Regions from separate parts of the Hyphomicrobium sp. GJ21 genome, predicted to be linked through region 1. Evidence: predicted binding sites of a transcription regulator. Region 1 holds the regulator's gene; each other region holds the start of a gene.
What was found. The regulator LexA, encoded in region 1, represses DNA repair genes until DNA is damaged. The targets are predictions, from matches to a motif close to TGTTCNNNNTGTGTTCNG.

Region 1 (5,520 bases):
CCAAGCTGCGCGTCGAAACGGTTCGCGCGCCGGTGCTGACGAAGGCGCTGCGCAATGCCGAGATCACCGGCACAGTGACGCTCGTCGAGGTCAAATATCCGCGCGGCCAGCGGTTGACCATCGCGTCGCCATCGATTGCGGGCCTCGCGCCGGAAGCGACGCCCGCGGTCGTCCGTGTTCGGACGATGTCCTCGCAGTCGAAGGCCAAGCCGGGTGACCGCGTACGCTTGAAAGCGAACCTGTCGCCGCCCGCGAAGCCTGCGCTGCCGGGAGGTTTCGACTACGCGCGCACGGCTTGGTTCGATCAGGTCGGAGCTGTCGGCTATGCCTTCGCGCCGCCCGCGATCGAGGCGCATGCCGATGGCGGCACACTCACGGCCCAGTACCGGCGTGGCATCGAAACCCTCCGCCAACTGATCGCCACGCGCATTCGCGCGGTGCTTCCTGGCGAAACAGGTGAGATCGCTCTGGCGCTGATCACCGGCGAGCGCGGTGGCATCAGCGCCGAGACCAACAACGCCTTCAAGAACTCAGGACTGTTTCACATCCTGTCGATCTCGGGCCTGCACATGGTGATCATGGCAGGCGCGCTCTTCTATTCCGTTCGACTGCTTCTCGCCGCGGTTCCGTTTTTTGCTTTGCGGTTGCCGATCAAAAAGATTGCTGCGGCGATCGGCATTCTCGGCGCGCTGGGTTATCTCGCGATTTCGGGCGGCGCGTTCGCGACGGTCCGCTCGGCGTTGATGATCGTCATCATCTTCGGCGCGGTGCTGATCGATCGTCCGGCGCTGGCGCTCAGAAACGTCGCACTCGCCGCATTCTTGATTCTCGCCGTCTTTCCGGAAAGTCTCCTCGACGCGGGCTTCCAGATGTCGTTCGCGGCCGTGACGGCGCTCGTCGCGGCGCATGAACTTCTGACGCGTTTTCTCGGAACGAACTCACGGCCGCATCCGGTCGCGCGCGTCGTCAAATTCTTTGGCGAGATCATCGCATCCACGCTGATCGCCAGCGTCGCCGTCGCGCCGTTCGCCGCCTACAACTTTCATCAAAGTCAGCAGTATGCGGTGCTGGCGAACATGATCGCCATTCCGATCTGCAACATCATCGTGATGCCGGCCGCGCTCGGCGCCATGATTCTGATGCCGTTCGGGCTGGAATGGATTGCGCTGAAGCCGATGGCCTGGGGCATCGACGGCATGGCGTGGTGCGCGAACACGGTGGGAGCGCTTCCGGGCGCAGTGGGCCACCTGCCGGAGATTCCAACCATCGCATTTGCCTTGATGCTCATCGGCGGGCTGTGGCTGACGCTCTGGCGGACGCGCATCCGTCTCGTCGGCGCGAGTCTTGCGCTGCTTGGGCTTGTTGCGACGCCCTGGATGCCGCGGCCGGACGTGCTCGTTGCGCAAAAAGGAACGCTGGTTGCTGTCCGCGACGCGTCGGGCAAGCTTTCGTCGCTGCCCGCGCACGGGGCGAAGTACGATCTCGAACGCTGGCTCGAATACGACGGAGACGGACGATCGGCGCGCGACGCTCAGGCAGGCGGCGCGTTCAGTTGCGACGCGGTCGGATGTATCGCGCACGTCAAAGGCGCGACCGTCGCCGTTGCGCGGCACCCGGCAGCTGTCGCCGACGATTGCCTCAACGCCGATATCCTGATTCTGGATGACCCGAAGCCGGCCGACTGCGCAGTTCCGGGAACCGTGATCGACGTGTTCGATCGCTGGCGCAACGGCGCCTACGCGCTTTACCTCGCGCGCGACGAGGCGAGCCCCGAGCCGCGCGTTCGATTGGAGACGGTCGCAGCGCATCGCGGCGAGCGGCCGTGGAGCGTTCTCCCGCAGCGGAGGTCATCGAATGCTGCGGGTGCCGGCGATCCGCCAGCGACGTTACCGAAGCCACGTATCCTAGACGCGGCAGAAATCGTCGCGGCCAAGCGAGGCGACCCTTCGATGTTCAGCGCTGACAACGCGCCGCCGGAAACCAGAGCGTTGCATGACGACGACCCCGGCGAATTCGCCGGCATGGACGACGGCCAGGAGCCTCAGTAGCGGCGCAGCAATCCCACGAGCCGTCCCTGAATGTCGACCTGATCGGGACCGAAGATGCGCGTCTTGAATTCCGGATTGGCGGCCTCGAGCGCGATCGTCGAGCCCTTCTTGCGAAGCCGCTTCAGCGTCGCTTCTTCGCCTTCGACGAGAGCCACGATGATGTCGCCGTTCTCGGCCGTATTGCAGCGACGCACGATGACCGTATCGCCGTCGTGAATGCCGGCCTCGATCATCGAATCGCCTTTGACTTCAAGCGCAAAGTGCTCGCCGTTGGTCAGGATGTCGGGCGAAACGGCGATGTCGTGCGTATGGTTCTGAATGGCGCTGATCGGCGTGCCGGCTGCGATGCGGCCCATGACCGGAACCGAAACGGTGCGTGCGTCGATGACGTGCGACGGCGGCGGCGCCACATTCGGCTTTGGGCCGCTTCCTGCAATGACGCTCGGCTGGAACCCTCGTGGCGCGGCTGGCGTCGTAGAGGCCACGGCGGCGATCTGGTTTTCCGGAAGCTTGATCACCTCGATGGCGCGGGCGCGATGCGGCAGGCGGCGAATGAAGCCGCGCTCAACAAGCGCCGTGATCAGCCGGTGAATGCCGGATTTGGAACGGAGATCGAGAGCGTCCTTCATTTCGTCGAAGGACGGCGGCACGCCGCGCTCCTGCATGCGTTCGTGAATGAACATCAGCAGGTCTTTCTGTTTTTCCGTCAGCATAGCGTAGGTCTCGAGCCCCCTTTGGCTGTCGTTCGGCTGAAGGCACATGCGGCGCGAACGCTGCCGATCGGAGTGACTTCAATGCCGGATGCCAAGTACAAATCGTGTATGTACGCTACACGTTCTCGTCTCGTTCCGCAAGTGTTAAGCTGCTCGCGCGAACGCGCCGTCGGATCATCGTGCGTTATTTGCTGATTTCTTTCACGCCGAGCGGAGTGAGGCCGTGGCCGCCTTCGGGGCTTTCGACGATCCAGCCTTCCTGCCGGGCGAATGCGAGTATCGCGGGCAGATTCTGAGCCGGAAGCACCGTGTCGGACGTCTCGCCGATGCCGTACAGGGCTTTGAGATACTGCCGCGCATGCTTCTCGATATCGTCCATGATCGCGCGGGTCCCAAAGCTCGTTTTGCGCTTAACGCCCGAAACTGGCGATGGTTCTTGCGGTCACCGTCAGTACGCGATGCATCGCTTCAACCACATGACGCCGGCATGTTTCGCCCTAAGGCACGACCAATAGGAACCGGCTTTCAGCTCGATCACGGCGACGGCATCATCGAGGTCGATCATCTTCTGTAGCTCGTCGCGGATTTGCGGCGCTGACTTCGGCGACGTCAGCACCCACAACGACTCCAGCAGCCGCGCCGCGCCCATGCCCTCCAGTTTCGCCCGAATGTGGGGGCTGTGACGTGAATCGCGGACTTCAAAGCTGATCGCGTAGTGAGCCATCAGATCTCCAACATCGATAAAATACGGCCTTCGCACCGCGGCCGGATCGAAACCAACGTTTCGACGCAGAGCAAAGGCCCTCAATTCATCGGTTGGATTTTGCGCGCCGGTCAAGGCGCGAGAGCTTTCCATGTCGCCCGGAGCGTTCAGCGGTGTGGAAAATCGACGGATTGAGCCTTTCCGGCAGTTCTCAGCGCCGTGGCACCACACATTTTCGCCGTTCAAGCGGGATAGTCATCGGCTCATGCGAGGCGTTTTTTCACAAATCGTGATCGGGGTCATCGTGACCGTCATCGGCACGGTGATCGCCAATGCCGTCGTCGGCAACGGGCGCCATCACTTCATGCCCGGAAGCCATTTTTCCGGCAGCCGCCGGTGAGAGGCGGTCGAGCCGCGATGCTCGAATTCCAGCGTCCGTCCGCACCATTCGGAAAAAAGGCAGCCATCGCGGCCGCCTTTTTTCGTTTTGTGGGATCGGAAAAAATGAATAGTCGGGGAAATTAGCTTTCGACTTGCCAGATGCCGGTCGGAAGGCGGCAGGCGACGATCTCGGTGCGCTTCGTGACGTCGAGGCTGCTGAGCACCACGACAGCGTAGCGGCACACGGATCCGTTGACGGCCTTGAACGAGGAGACCGGCTGGACGATGCCGGACAGGCGGCCGTGATTGCGGTGCCAGATGTAGCTCGAGCCGTCTGCGATTTCGGTCAATGCCAGTTGAACGCTTTCGAGCGCCGCGATCTCATCGCTTTCGTTTAGGCTGGGGCGTTCGATGGCGGCGGGCTTCAGATCGCTGTCGGTGCCTTTGAGGCAGAGACAGTCGGCGGCAGCGGTCGCTTCACGGGCGTGCGCGATCTCGGGAACGAAAAACAGCGTGGTGACGAGCGCGAAGGCCGTCAGGCCGACTGCGGCAAAGGGGAAAAGAGACGCGTTATCCGACATGACGCTACTTTCTACGCGACGAAAACATTCGAACGGCCATACAAGGCGATAAGGCAATTTTGCCCTCGTATGGTTAAAGGGTGCTGAAGAGCTGGGTCGCGAAGACTCAAGGCAAGACGTCCAGCGCCGAAAAGCAAACATTGAGCATGCAACATGAGTGAAGCGACGAACGTCCCCGCAGGCAGCAGCACACCGGATTTCAGCGCGGCGGAAGACCCGTTCGCGCTGTTTCATGCCTGGATGGCCGAGGCCGAGAAATCCGAGATCAACGATCCGAATGCGATGTCGGTCGCGACCGTCGATCAGTCGGGGTTGCCGAACGTGCGAACGCTTCTGCTGAAGGGCGTGGACGACGCGTCGAGCGCTGAGCGCGGCTTCGTCTTCTATACGAACTTCGAGAGCGCGAAGGGGCAGGAATTGCTCGCCACTCCAAAGGCGGCGCTGCTGTTTCACTGGAAGTCGCTCGAGCGCCAGGTCCGCATCCGCGGTGCGGTTTCGCTTGCGTCGCATGAAGAGGCCGACGCCTATTATGCGACGCGTCCGGAGTTGAGCCGCATTGGAGCCTGGGCGTCGCAGCAATCGCGGCCACTGTCGTCGCGCGACGTGTTCGAGGCGAAGATCCAGCACTACGAGCAAAAGTTCGCCGACGGCGTAATTCCGCGTCCGGCTTACTGGTCCGGCTTCCGCATTGTTCCGAGCGAGATCGAGTTCTGGGCGGCGCGGCCGTTCCGGCTGCACGACAGAATTGTTTTTCGCCGCGACGCGCCGCACGATTCCTGGCACAAGACACGCCTCTATCCGTGAGGCGAGGCGGCCTCGGCGTCGCTGGCGCTTGGATATCTTAAAATCGCGCCAGTCGTGGCGCATGGACCGGGCGAGCGTTTCGGAAAGCGGCAAAGCGAGATGACGCCGGGCATGGCGACGAACGACGGCATAGGGGTTCAGCGCGCACCGCGACGGCTGCGAGATCGCCGGCGGTCGTCACGCATCTATTATGCTGGCGGCCAGCCGCCGTCGTTCCTGGCGAAGTGGACGAGCCGGCTCGCCGTCTTTGCCGCCATCGCGGCGGTTGTGACGGCCGTTCTGCACCGCCT
Region 2 (5,520 bases), on a different contig from region 1:
CGAGCAGGATCGCTGCCGCTGGGTTCAGCGTCGCTATCTGCACGCCCAGGCGCTCCCGAGCGTGATGAAAAAAGTCATCGCGCACGGGATGAACGCCGAGTGAGATCGGTTATTTGCCCATCGATGCCGAGCTTGAACCGCCGAGCCCGAGCTGCCGCTTGGCTTCGCCGCGCAGCACGTCGATCGGCCTCAGTTTCCCTTCCGCCTCGAAGTGCCAGTACGTCCAACCGTTGCACGCAGCCTTGCCCTGCACCATCGCGCCGAGGCGATGGATCGATGCTTGCTGACCGGCGCACGCGAGCGTTCCGTCGGCGCGAACTTCAGCGCGCACTTCACGACGCGGTCCGAACAGTTTCTGTCCGGGTTCGAGAATGCCAAGCTCGAGAATTTGCCCGAACGGAATGCGCGGTTCGTTGCGCTTCGACGGGATCGCCTCGATCGCGTCGAGATCGAGCGGCCGGACTTTCGCGATGCGCTCATCGGCGGCGCGCGCATAGTCGGTGTCGCGCTCGATGCCGATGAACTTGCGTCCGAGGCGCTTCGCAACCGCGCCCGTCGTGCCCGTTCCGAAGAAGGGATCGAGGACGGTGTCGCCCGGCTTCGTTGACGCGATCATAATGCGATGCAGAAGCGCTTCCGGTTTCTGCGTTGGATGCGCCTTGCGTCCGCCGTCGTCTTTCAGCCGCTCAGGGCCCGAGCAGATCGGGAACAGCCAGTCGGAGCGCATCTGCAGGTCGTCGTTCGACGCCTTGAGGCTTTCGTAATTGAACGTCACGCGCGATTTGCGATCGCGGCCCGCCCAGATCATCGTCTCATGCGCGTTGGTGAAGCGCTTGCCGCGGAAGTTCGGCATCGGGTTCACTTTGCGCCAGATGACGTCGTTCTGAATCCAGAAGCCGAGATCCTGGATCGCGACGCCGAGGCGGAAGATGTTGTGATAGGAGCCGATGACCCAGATCGCGCCGTCGGGCTTCAGCACGCGCCGGCATTCCTTCAGCCACGCGCGGCAGAACGAGTCATACTCGGCGAAGTCCTGGAACTTGTCCCAGGCGTCGTCGACGCCGTCGACTTTCGTGTTGTTGGGCCGGAGCAGGTCGCCCGCGAGTTGCAGATTGTAAGGCGGGTCGGCAAAAACGAGATCGACACTTGCCGTGGCGATCTTCTTCAGTTCGTTGATGCAATCACCAACGAGAATCCGTCCGCTCTCGGAGCGGCCCTTGACGCGACGCGACACCATACACACTACCCGTAACGCTACGATCACTGAGGCGTCGCCGCGAGATATCCACAGGCGTGCCGACGATCTTTGTACATGATCGGCGGCGTCTGGGAATACGCATCAAGGTGCGAAGAAATTTATATTTTCGATTCCACCTGCAACCCGAATCCGAGCTGCGCACGCCGTCGCGAAGCCTTTTCGTCGACGAGGCCCAACGCCAATTGCACCGGCCGGAACGAGCGGCGGTGCAGCGCCGAGACGCCAAGTTTTGCAATGGCTGCTTGGTGTTCCGGCGTTCCGTAACCTTTATGCCGTTCGAAGCCGTAGCCCGGATAGGCGCGCGCGAAATCCATCATCAAACGGTCGCGCGTAACCTTGGCGACGATCGATGCCGCCGCGATGGAGAGACATTTTGAATCACCCTTGACGATGGCGCGGACCGACATCGGGATGCGCGGAGTCTTGTCGCCGTCGACGAGGACGAGCTTGGGCGTTTCGCCGAGCTGGCTGACGGCCTCAGCCATTGCCCACAGCGTCGCGCCGAGAATGTTCTCGCGATCGATGCGTTCGACGTCCGCAATGCCGACGCCGACGATCGCGACCTTCATGATACGCCGGTAAAGGAACGCGCGCGAATCTTCATCGAGCGTTTTGCTGTCGTCGATGTTCGCCGGGATCTTGTCGGGATCGAGGATGACTGCCGCCGCCACGACCGGCCCGGCCCAAGGTCCGCGTCCGGCCTCGTCGACGCCCGCGATCGGACGCGATCCGAGCTGATGCTCGGCGGCTTCGAGTTCGAACGTCGGCTTGATGCGCGAATCAGCAATCTTCATGCGCGAGAGTGATCATCGCGCAAGCACCCGTCAAAGCAGCTTCAGTTGTTTTCCCCTGTCGCCTGGTGCCTCGAACAGATCTGTTCGCATCGCGCCGCGTTCGCCGCCGAGCCCGAGCCGCTGCTTCGCGAGCCTGAAGCGCAATGCGATCTGCGTCGCATAGGGGCCTTTGCCGCGCTGGCGCATCCCAAACTCGGGCGTGTAATCCCGCCCGCCATGCATGGATTGTAGAAGCGAGATCACCCGGCTCGCGCGCCCCGGAAATTCCTCCGCGAGCCACTCGCGAAACAGCGTCTTGATCTCCAGCGGCAGCCGCAGAAGCACGTAACCGGCATCCCGTGCGCCCGCCTCGCGTGCAGCCTCCAGGATGGGCTCGATCTCGTGATCGGTAAGTCCCGGAATGATCGGCGCAACCATCGCGGTGACTGGAATTCCAGCTTGCGAGAGCTGTCGCACGGTTTCGAGGCGCCGGGACGGGGTTGCGGCCCGTGGCTCCATCGCCCGTGCAACATGCCGGTCGAGCGTGGTGATCGAGACGGCGACTTTCGCAAGGCCCTTCGCCGCCATCGGCTGCAAAATATCGATGTCGCGCGCGACGAGCGCCGACTTGGTGATGATGCCGACCGGGTGGTTCGTCCGCGCCATGACTTCGAGGATCGACCGCGTGATCCTTCGCTGCCGCTCGATCGGCTGATAAGGATCAGTGTTCCCGCCAAGCGCGATCGTTGACGGCCGGTAGCCGGGCTTGGCGAACTCGCGCTCCAAAAGCGTGGCGGCTTCCGATTTCGCGTAGAGCTTCGTTTCAAAATCGAGCCCGGCCGAGTGCCCGAGATAGCAATGGCTCGGCCGCGCATAGCAATAAATGCAGCCATGCTCGCAGCCGCGATACGGATTGATCGACGCTTCAAACGAAATGTCGGGACTGTCGTTGCGCGCGATGATTGATTTCGCGGTGTCCTCGAACACCTCGGTCTTGAACGCGCCGAGTTCGGCCAAGCTTTCCCAGCCGTCGTCAAAGACCTCGTGCACGTCTTTCTCGAAACGCCCGCTGGCGTTCGAGCGCGCACCCCGGCCGCGCCGGCGCTCCACATCGACGACGTGAACGTGGCGATCGTTGGGATGTTCGGGTTCGCGAGAGGAAGCCACGGCAGCCTTTCATTTGCGATGCCCTCTTGTAGCAAAGAAGCGAGAACAAATAAAGAACAAAACTCTTCCGGAATCTTCGCGCTGGGCGGCATGCGGCGAGGACTGCGCTTGTCGCTCGGGTGATCGCGTGCCAGTAAACACGCATGATCACGGTTATCGTCGCTGCGCATAATTCGGAGCACACGCTCGGGGCCGCGCTAACCGCCCTCGTGCCGGCGGCGATCGACGGTATCGTCCGCCAGGTAATCGTCGTCGACGGCGGCTCAACGGATCAAACCGCGAAAATCGCAGATCTCGCAGGCGCCGATTTCATCTCGAACGCGCCAGGACGCGGTCGGCAGTTCGCGCAAGGCGCGGCCCGGGCACGCTTTCCGTGGCTATTGTTTTTGAGCGCCGACACGGTTCTCGCGGAATGTTGGGAGCGCAGCGCCACCGCCTTCATGCGCAGCGTCGATCTCGGCGAGCGCTCGCCCGCTGCCGCCGCATTCGCTTTTCGCATTGATGACACCGGATTCAAGCCGCGCCTGTTGGAGCGTCTGTTCCAAATGCGATGCAAACTCTCGCCGATGCCGTACGGCGATCAGGGCTTGCTCATTTCGCGTCAGTTGTTTGACGCCGTCGGCGGTTATCAGGACTTGCCGGTGCTCGAAGACGTCGATCTGGCGCGCCGCCTCGGCCGTCGGCGCTTGGCGATGCTCGACGCGCAAGCCATCGCGTCGTCCGAACTCTACCGGCGCGACGGCTATCTGTTGCGCTCGCTGCGCAACCAGATCTGTCACGCGCTCTTTGGCTTGGGGCTTCCGATCAACGTGATCGCGCGGCTCTATCGCGCGGGCGCGGCGTCTTAACCCGCGTTCCGGTGTTCTTCGAGCCTCGGCATGATCTCGACGAAATTGCAGGGCTGGTGCCGCGCGTCGAACTGAAACTTCAAGATGCCGTCCCACGCGTCACGGCACGCGCCGGGCGATCCCGGCAGGCAGAAGATATACGTTCCGTGTGCGACGCCCGCACAAGCGCGGGACTGAACGGTCGACGTACCGACTTTCTGATACGACAGCATGTGAAACAGGATCGAAAAGCCTTCGATGTCCTTTTCGAACAGCGGCTTCACGGCTTCCGGCGTCACGTCGCGGCCTGTAAAGCCGGTACCGCCTGTGGTGATGACGCAATCGATCTGCGAGTCGTCGATCCAACCTTTGACGGCGGCTGTGATAGCGTTCGCGTCGTCTCGGACCAGTTTGCGATCGGCGACGACGTGGCCCGCTTCGGTGATGAGCTTCGCCAGCAGGTCGCCTGATTTGTCTTCGCTTGCCGAGCGCGTGTCCGACATCGTCAGAACGGCAATCCTGACCGGAATGAAAGTACGATTTGGGTCGATGCCGGCCATTGGAGAGTCCTCGCGTCACGGACGAACAGAGGCACGAACTTTGGCCGTATGGCTGATCTTCGTCCAGCGGCGAAAGCGCCGCGTCGGCCTAAAAGTTCGCGGCCATGCGTGATGGGATGATCTCTTCGACGGTGCTTACCGGCACGCAGATATCGGAGCGCAAATCCTGGTCTGCATAATTGTTCGGATTGTCCATATAGATCGAAACGACCGGGCGATGTTGATCAAAACAAAGTCCCGGCAACGGCTGGAACCGCGCGTAAACATTTTCGACGGCGGACCGCATCTGGTCGTAGCTTCCCGAGAGACGGTGGCAGGCGTAGGGACCGGCGGGAAGCGTCGTGATCCCGAACTCGGGCAGCGACCTCTCTTCGATGCTGGATCGGATTTCAACGCAGGCGTCGTATCGGCAATTCTTGGAACCGACGTCGAGCGGATTATCGTGCGCCATGCCGTAACCCCGCCCGATCGACTCGTAGAGTCCGCGGTCGTCGAGCAGCCGGAACAGACGCTCCCAGGCTTTAGGAATGACGTCGCCATAGGATCCTGTCGCGCGGACGTAGATCAAGCGCGTCGGGCGCAGATAGAGCAGGATCGAGTGAGGATTGTACATTGCGGCACCGGCCACTCGGAGGCCGCCCTACTGAAATACGTGAATTGGTCCGTATGCACCATAAGGCGCGTGCAGTTTTCCCTCGGCTTAAGTGAATGTCTAAAATTTTATCGAATTTTGAGATGCGGGTCGCTTCACTGCGAAGAACCGGAAGCACGGTGAAAGAAGCATCAAATTAACAGAATATGCTTCGGATGCTCAAAGCTTGGATCGGATCTGCAACAGATCCAGCCATGCCAGGTTTTTTGCGGCCGGAGTCCGCAACAAGTAGGCGGGATGCAGCGTCGCGAGCGCCTGGATCTTGCGGTCGCCGACCGTCAAC
Region 3 (5,520 bases), 380 kb from region 1:
GTGCTGACGGCCATCATCGGCTTTTCGGATTTGCTGCTGCAAACGCACCGTCCGAGCGATCCGTCGTACAAGGACATCAAGAACATCCAGTCGGCTGCGAACCGCGCTGCCAATCTCGTCGCCGGACTGCTCGGCTTCTCGCGCAAGCAGATGCAGCAGGTCTCTGTGTTCGATCTGAACGAGCTGACGTCCGATATGCGCGCCATGCTCAAGACGCAGGTGCGCGAGAAGATCGATCTGCAGTTCCAGGCGGGCCGCGATCTCTGGTACGTCCGCGCCGACAGCAACCAGCTGTATCAGGTCATTCTGAACCTCGCGCGCAACGCTCGCGACGCCATGCCCGACGGCGGCAAGCTGACGATCCGCACGCAGAACGTCACCGAGCGCGAAAGCCAGCGCATGAGTCCCGCTGCGGGCTTCACGCCGGGCGAATACGTGCTGCTCGAAATCTCCGACACCGGGACCGGCATGAGCCCGGAAGTGATGGCGAAGATCTTCGAGCCGTTCTTCACGACCAAGGGCATCGGCAAGGGCACGGGTCTCGGCCTCGCCTCGGTCTATGGCATCATCAAGCAGTCGGGCGGCTACATTTTCCCCGAAAGCGAACTCGGCAAGGGCACGACCTTCAAGATCTTCCTGCCGCGCTATGTCGTCGAGGACAACGAAGAGCCTGCAGCCGTGCGTCCGCAGCCCGTCGCCGCCGGCAAGAAGGAACTCCAGGCAACCGATCTCACCGGCACTGGCCGCGTGCTGCTCGTCGAGGACGAGGTCGAGGTTCGCCAGTTCGCGGTGCGCGCGCTGAAGCGTCAGGGCTATCAGGTTCTGGAAGCGACCGACGGCGTCGAAGCGCTCGAGATCATGGCGGCGAATGAAGGTGAGATCGACATCGTCGTCTCGGACGTCGTGATGCCGGAGATGGATGGCCCCGCGCTGTTCAAGGAACTGCGGAAGCGCAATCCGTCGATCAAGGTGATCTTCGTCTCGGGCTATCCGAACGAAGCCTTCCGCGAGAGCATGGGCTCCGACAATTTCGCCTTCCTGCCGAAGCCGTTCTCTCTTCCCCAACTCGCCGCGAAAGTGAAGGAAGAGCTGGCGAAGTAGAAATCCTCTCGCTTCGTCATCCTCGGCCGAGCGCGGCGAAGCCGAGCCGAAGGCCGGGGATCCAGCACAAGACTTGTCGCAGACGCAATATTGAGCCTTGGGCAATTCTTCTGTTGGATTCCCAAACGGCCTTCGCATGCTCAGCCGTTCGAGAATGACGAAAGAACTTCAGAGCCAGCCAGAATTTCGAGCGTCGTCTGAAGATCTCTATCCAAACGCCACTTCTCCCCTCCCGTCAGGGGAGGGGCCGAGCGCGAGGTGAAGACCCATGCGGATCGTCTGCAGCAGAAATGAATGCGGGCGGCACCTGATGATCAGTGCACCGCCCGCATATCGGAACGAACTCGACGCAGATGTTTGCCGTCCGAGCTTGATCGAACCTTAGATCTCGCCCTTGAGACCCTTCTCGAAATATTTGTGAATGACCTTGTCCTGGTTCTCCAGCAGCCAGTCGATCGTCGGCTGATAGGTCATCGCCTTGTGAATGGCGAGCGCCGTCGCCTTGCGATGAATATCGAACAGGATCTTGTGGTCGAGCTTCTCGATCGTCGCAACTGACGGGTTGAGCCACACCGACACGATGATGCCGAGATCATCGACCTTGTCGCGGGGCAGGTCGCCAGCACGCACGGCGTCGAGCACGCCCATCGACGTCGCATACTGAACGGTGCCCATGAGGATGTTCGTGTAGCGCTCGTTCTCGACCGTCACCTTGCTGACGCACAGCGTCGGCGGACGCACCATGACGTCGGTGTTGAGCAGCGACAGCACCTTGCTGTGCCCTTTGGTCTGGTCGCCGAGAAGCGTCGCGAAGGCCGTGCCGAACGGGCCGTCCATTTCGCCGATCGCAACTTCGGGTTCCGCCGCAGTGCCTGGCGGGCCGCCCGCGACCAGGGCTTCGCCGACCCGGATGCCGAAACGGCCGCTTGATGCGCTCATGTCTGATACCTCGTCTTGGTTCCTGAAATCATTCCGGCTCATCATGCCGAATAGCGGACCGATAGCCCACTTGACCCCTGTCCACTCTATAAGTTCCGCTTATTTGAGCGACGCGAGAACAAAACGTGATTGACGCGAGTGGAACAAATAGGGTACATATATCCTTAATTGAAGGCGCTGGGCGCTTGCCATATTGAGGGACGACGACGATGGAACGGCCGGATTGGACTGTGCTCGAAGGGGGCAAGATGGACAAGAAGCAGGCGCTCGAACACGCGCTTCAACAGATCGACAAGAACTTCGGTAAAGGGTCGATCATGCGCTTGGGCGCCAACGACAAGGTCGATATCGAAGCGATACCGACCGGCTCGCTCGGGCTTGATATCGCCCTCGGCATCGGCGGCCTGCCCAAGGGCCGCATTATCGAGATTTATGGTCCCGAAAGCTCGGGCAAGACCACGCTTGCGCTGCACGTGGTGGCGGAAGCCCAGAAGCGCGGCGGCATCTGCGCCTTTGTCGACGCCGAGCACGCGATCGATCCGGGCTATGCCAAGAAGCTCGGCGTCAAGATCGAAGACCTTCTGATTTCGCAGCCCGATACCGGCGAGCAGGCGCTTGAGATCGCCGATACGCTCGTCAGATCCGGCGCCGTCGATGTGCTGGTCGTCGACTCGGTCGCCGCTCTGACGCCGAAGGCCGAACTCGAAGGCGAGATGGGCGACAGCTTGCCGGGCCTGCAGGCGCGCTTGATGAGTCAGGCGCTGCGCAAGCTGACCGGCTCGATCTCCAAATCGAAGTGCATGGTCGTCTTCATCAACCAGATCCGCATGAAGATCGGCATCATGTTCGGCAACCCGGAAACGACGACGGGCGGCAACGCGCTGAAGTTCTATGCCTCCGTCCGCCTCGATATCCGCCGCATCGGCCAGATCAAGGAGCGCGAGGAAACGGTCGGCAACCAGACCCGCGTCAAGGTTGTCAAGAACAAGGTCGCGCCGCCCTTCAAGCAGGTCGAGTTCGACATCATGTATGGCGAGGGCGTCTCGAAAGTCGGCGAGCTGATCGACTTGGGCGTCAAGGCTGGCATCGTCGAGAAGTCAGGCGCTTGGATGTCCTATAACGGCGACCGCATCGGCCAGGGCCGCGAGAACGCCAAGACGTATCTCAAGGAAAACCCGAAGATCGCCGCCGAGATCGAAAACGCCATACGCGCCAACGCTGGTCTGATCGTCGAGAAGATGCTGGTCAACCCGGACGCGGGCGAGGATGACGGCGAGGAGCCGGACGAGGACGGCGTCCTGCCCGACGAAGACACCAAGAAAGTCGCCAAGGCCAAGCGCTGACGAATCGAACGTCGGAGAACATCATCATCCTCGAACGGCAAAACCGTGAGCCGTTCGGGGACCCTGCATAAAACTGCCGGAGGCTCATTATAGCGCCTTCGACGAGATTTACTCTGGATCCAGGTTTTCGCCTGCGCTCAGCCGAGAATGACGGAAGGGAGTGCGCCCACTATACAACCGTCATCCCGGCGCAGGCCGGGATCTGCCCAAGCCGATGCCTTGCGGTTTGTCGGATGCTCGGACGGATGCCCGCCTTCGCGGGCATGACGGAGACAGGGCCTGCAATATTCGTGGCGGACGGAGTTGCCATCCCGTGCCGTGAGACCGGCCTTTCCGTCTCACCTTCCGTTTCTGGACACTCTCCAGGGCCGCCGCTACAACGGCGGCCTTGAACCGTTCCAGGGACGCTTCGGTCCGGGCGGTTATGTCCGCGAATAAGGCTTGAAGGCACACATGGCTGGCGTCAGCGCAATCCGCTCTTCGTTTCTCGACTACTTCGCCAAGAACGGTCACGAGGTCGTGCCGTCGTCGCCGCTCGTGCCGCGCAACGACCCGACGCTGATGTTCACCAATGCCGGCATGGTGCAGTTCAAGAACGTCTTCACCGGGCAGGAGACGCGCGCCATCCCGCGCGCCGCCTCATCGCAAAAGTGCGTCCGCGCCGGTGGCAAGCACAACGACCTCGACAACGTCGGCTACACCGCGCGCCATCACACGTTCTTCGAGATGCTCGGCAACTTTTCGTTCGGCGATTACTTCAAGGACCGCGCCATCGAGCTGGCCTGGAATCTGCTGACCAAGGATTTCGGCCTCGACGCGAAGCGCCTGCTCGTCACGATCTATCACACCGACGACGACGCTTATAAAATCTGGAAGAAGGTCACGGGCTTCTCCGACGACCGCATCATCCGCATCGCCTCGAGCGACAACTTCTGGCAGATGGGCGACACCGGCCCCTGCGGTCCGTGTTCGGAAATCTTCTTCGACCACGGCGATAAAATTCCTGGCGGCCCGCCGGGCTCGCCGGACTCGGAAGGCGACCGCTTCATCGAGATCTGGAATCTCGTGTTCATGCAATTCGAGCAGCGCGCGCCCGGCGATCGCATCGATCTCCCGCGCCCCTCGATCGACACCGGCATGGGTCTCGAGCGTATCGCGGCCGTGCTCCAGGGCAAGCACGACAATTACGAAATCGACCTCTTTGAAAACCTCATCCAGGCGATCCGGCAAGAAGCCGCCAAGACTGGTGCGAAGGAAACCGGCGGCGACGCAAGCCCCGAGTTCCTGAACGTCGCGCGCCGCGTCATCGCCGATCACCTGCGCTCGACGAGCTTCCTGATCGCCGACGGCGTGCTGCCCTCGAACGAAGGCCGCGGCTACGTGCTCCGCCGCATCATGCGCCGCGCCATGCGTTACGCGCACCAGATGGGCTGCCACGATCCGCTGATGCATCTGCTCGTGCCGTCGCTGGTGCGCGAGATGGGCGACGCCTATCCCGAACTCGTGCGCGCGCAGCCGCTCATCACCGAAACGCTGAAGCTCGAAGAAACGAAATTCAAACGCACGCTCGACAACGGCCTGAAGCTCCTGGGCGAAAGCTCCGCGAGCATGAAGAAGGGCTCCGTCTTCCCCGGCGACGTCGCGTTCAAGCTCTATGACACCTACGGCTTCCCGCTCGATCTGACCGAAGACGCGCTGAAGCCGCGCGGAATTTCCGTCGACACCAACGCCTTCGACGCCGCGATGAAAAAGCAGAAGGATGCCGCCAAGGCCGCCTGGAAAGGCTCGGGCGAAGCAGCGACCGAAGGCCTGTGGTTCGAGATCAAGGACAAGGTCGGTGCCAGCGAGTTCCTCGGCTACGACACCGAGACCGCCGAAGGCATCGTCACGGCGCTCGTCGCGAACGGCAAAGACGCAAATACATTGAAGGCGGGCGACGAGGGCGCGCTCATCCTCAACCAGACGCCGTTCTATGGCGAAAGCGGCGGCCAGGTCGGCGACCAGGGCGTCATCAAGGGCGCAAAGGGCGCGCTCTTCCGCGTGGCCGACACGCAGAAAAAGCTCGGCGATCTGTTTGTGCACTTCGGCAAGGTCGAGGCTGGCAGCTTCACAGCCGGCGACGCCGTCGAGATCGAAG

Region 2: the regulator LexA is predicted to act here: its motif matches at 3,240-3,257, upstream of HYPGJ_RS13960 (PA0069 family radical SAM protein).
Region 3: the regulator LexA is predicted to act here: its motif matches at 2,180-2,197, upstream of recA (recombinase RecA).

What each region holds. Positions count from the first base shown of each region.
Region 1 covers NZ_CDHO01000002.1:421,706-427,225, forward strand. The annotation lists gene HYPGJ_RS04975 (ComEC/Rec2 family competence protein) at 1-2,048, shown strand, start outside; gene lexA (transcriptional repressor LexA) at 2,042-2,761, opposite strand; gene HYPGJ_RS04985 (hypothetical protein) at 2,946-3,140, opposite strand; gene HYPGJ_RS04990 (hypothetical protein) at 3,210-3,485, opposite strand; gene HYPGJ_RS19525 (hypothetical protein) at 3,730-3,864, shown strand; gene HYPGJ_RS05000 (hypothetical protein) at 3,986-4,426, opposite strand; gene pdxH (pyridoxamine 5'-phosphate oxidase) at 4,580-5,230, shown strand.
Region 2 covers NZ_CDHO01000003.1:1,186,120-1,191,639, forward strand. The annotation lists gene mutY (A/G-specific adenine glycosylase) at 1-103, shown strand, start outside; gene HYPGJ_RS13950 (DNA methyltransferase) at 110-1,237, opposite strand; gene HYPGJ_RS13955 (ribonuclease HII) at 1,357-2,052, opposite strand; gene HYPGJ_RS13960 (PA0069 family radical SAM protein) at 2,083-3,198, opposite strand; gene HYPGJ_RS13965 (glycosyltransferase) at 3,342-4,046, shown strand; gene moaB (molybdenum cofactor biosynthesis protein B) at 4,043-4,585, opposite strand; gene HYPGJ_RS13975 (GyrI-like domain-containing protein) at 4,674-5,213, opposite strand; gene HYPGJ_RS13980 (uracil-DNA glycosylase) at 5,397-5,520, opposite strand, start outside.
Region 3 covers NZ_CDHO01000002.1:38,710-44,229, forward strand. The annotation lists gene HYPGJ_RS03195 (PAS domain-containing sensor histidine kinase) at 1-1,101, shown strand, start outside; gene fae (formaldehyde-activating enzyme) at 1,483-2,040, opposite strand; gene recA (recombinase RecA) at 2,250-3,383, shown strand; gene alaS (alanine--tRNA ligase) at 3,837-5,520, shown strand, end outside.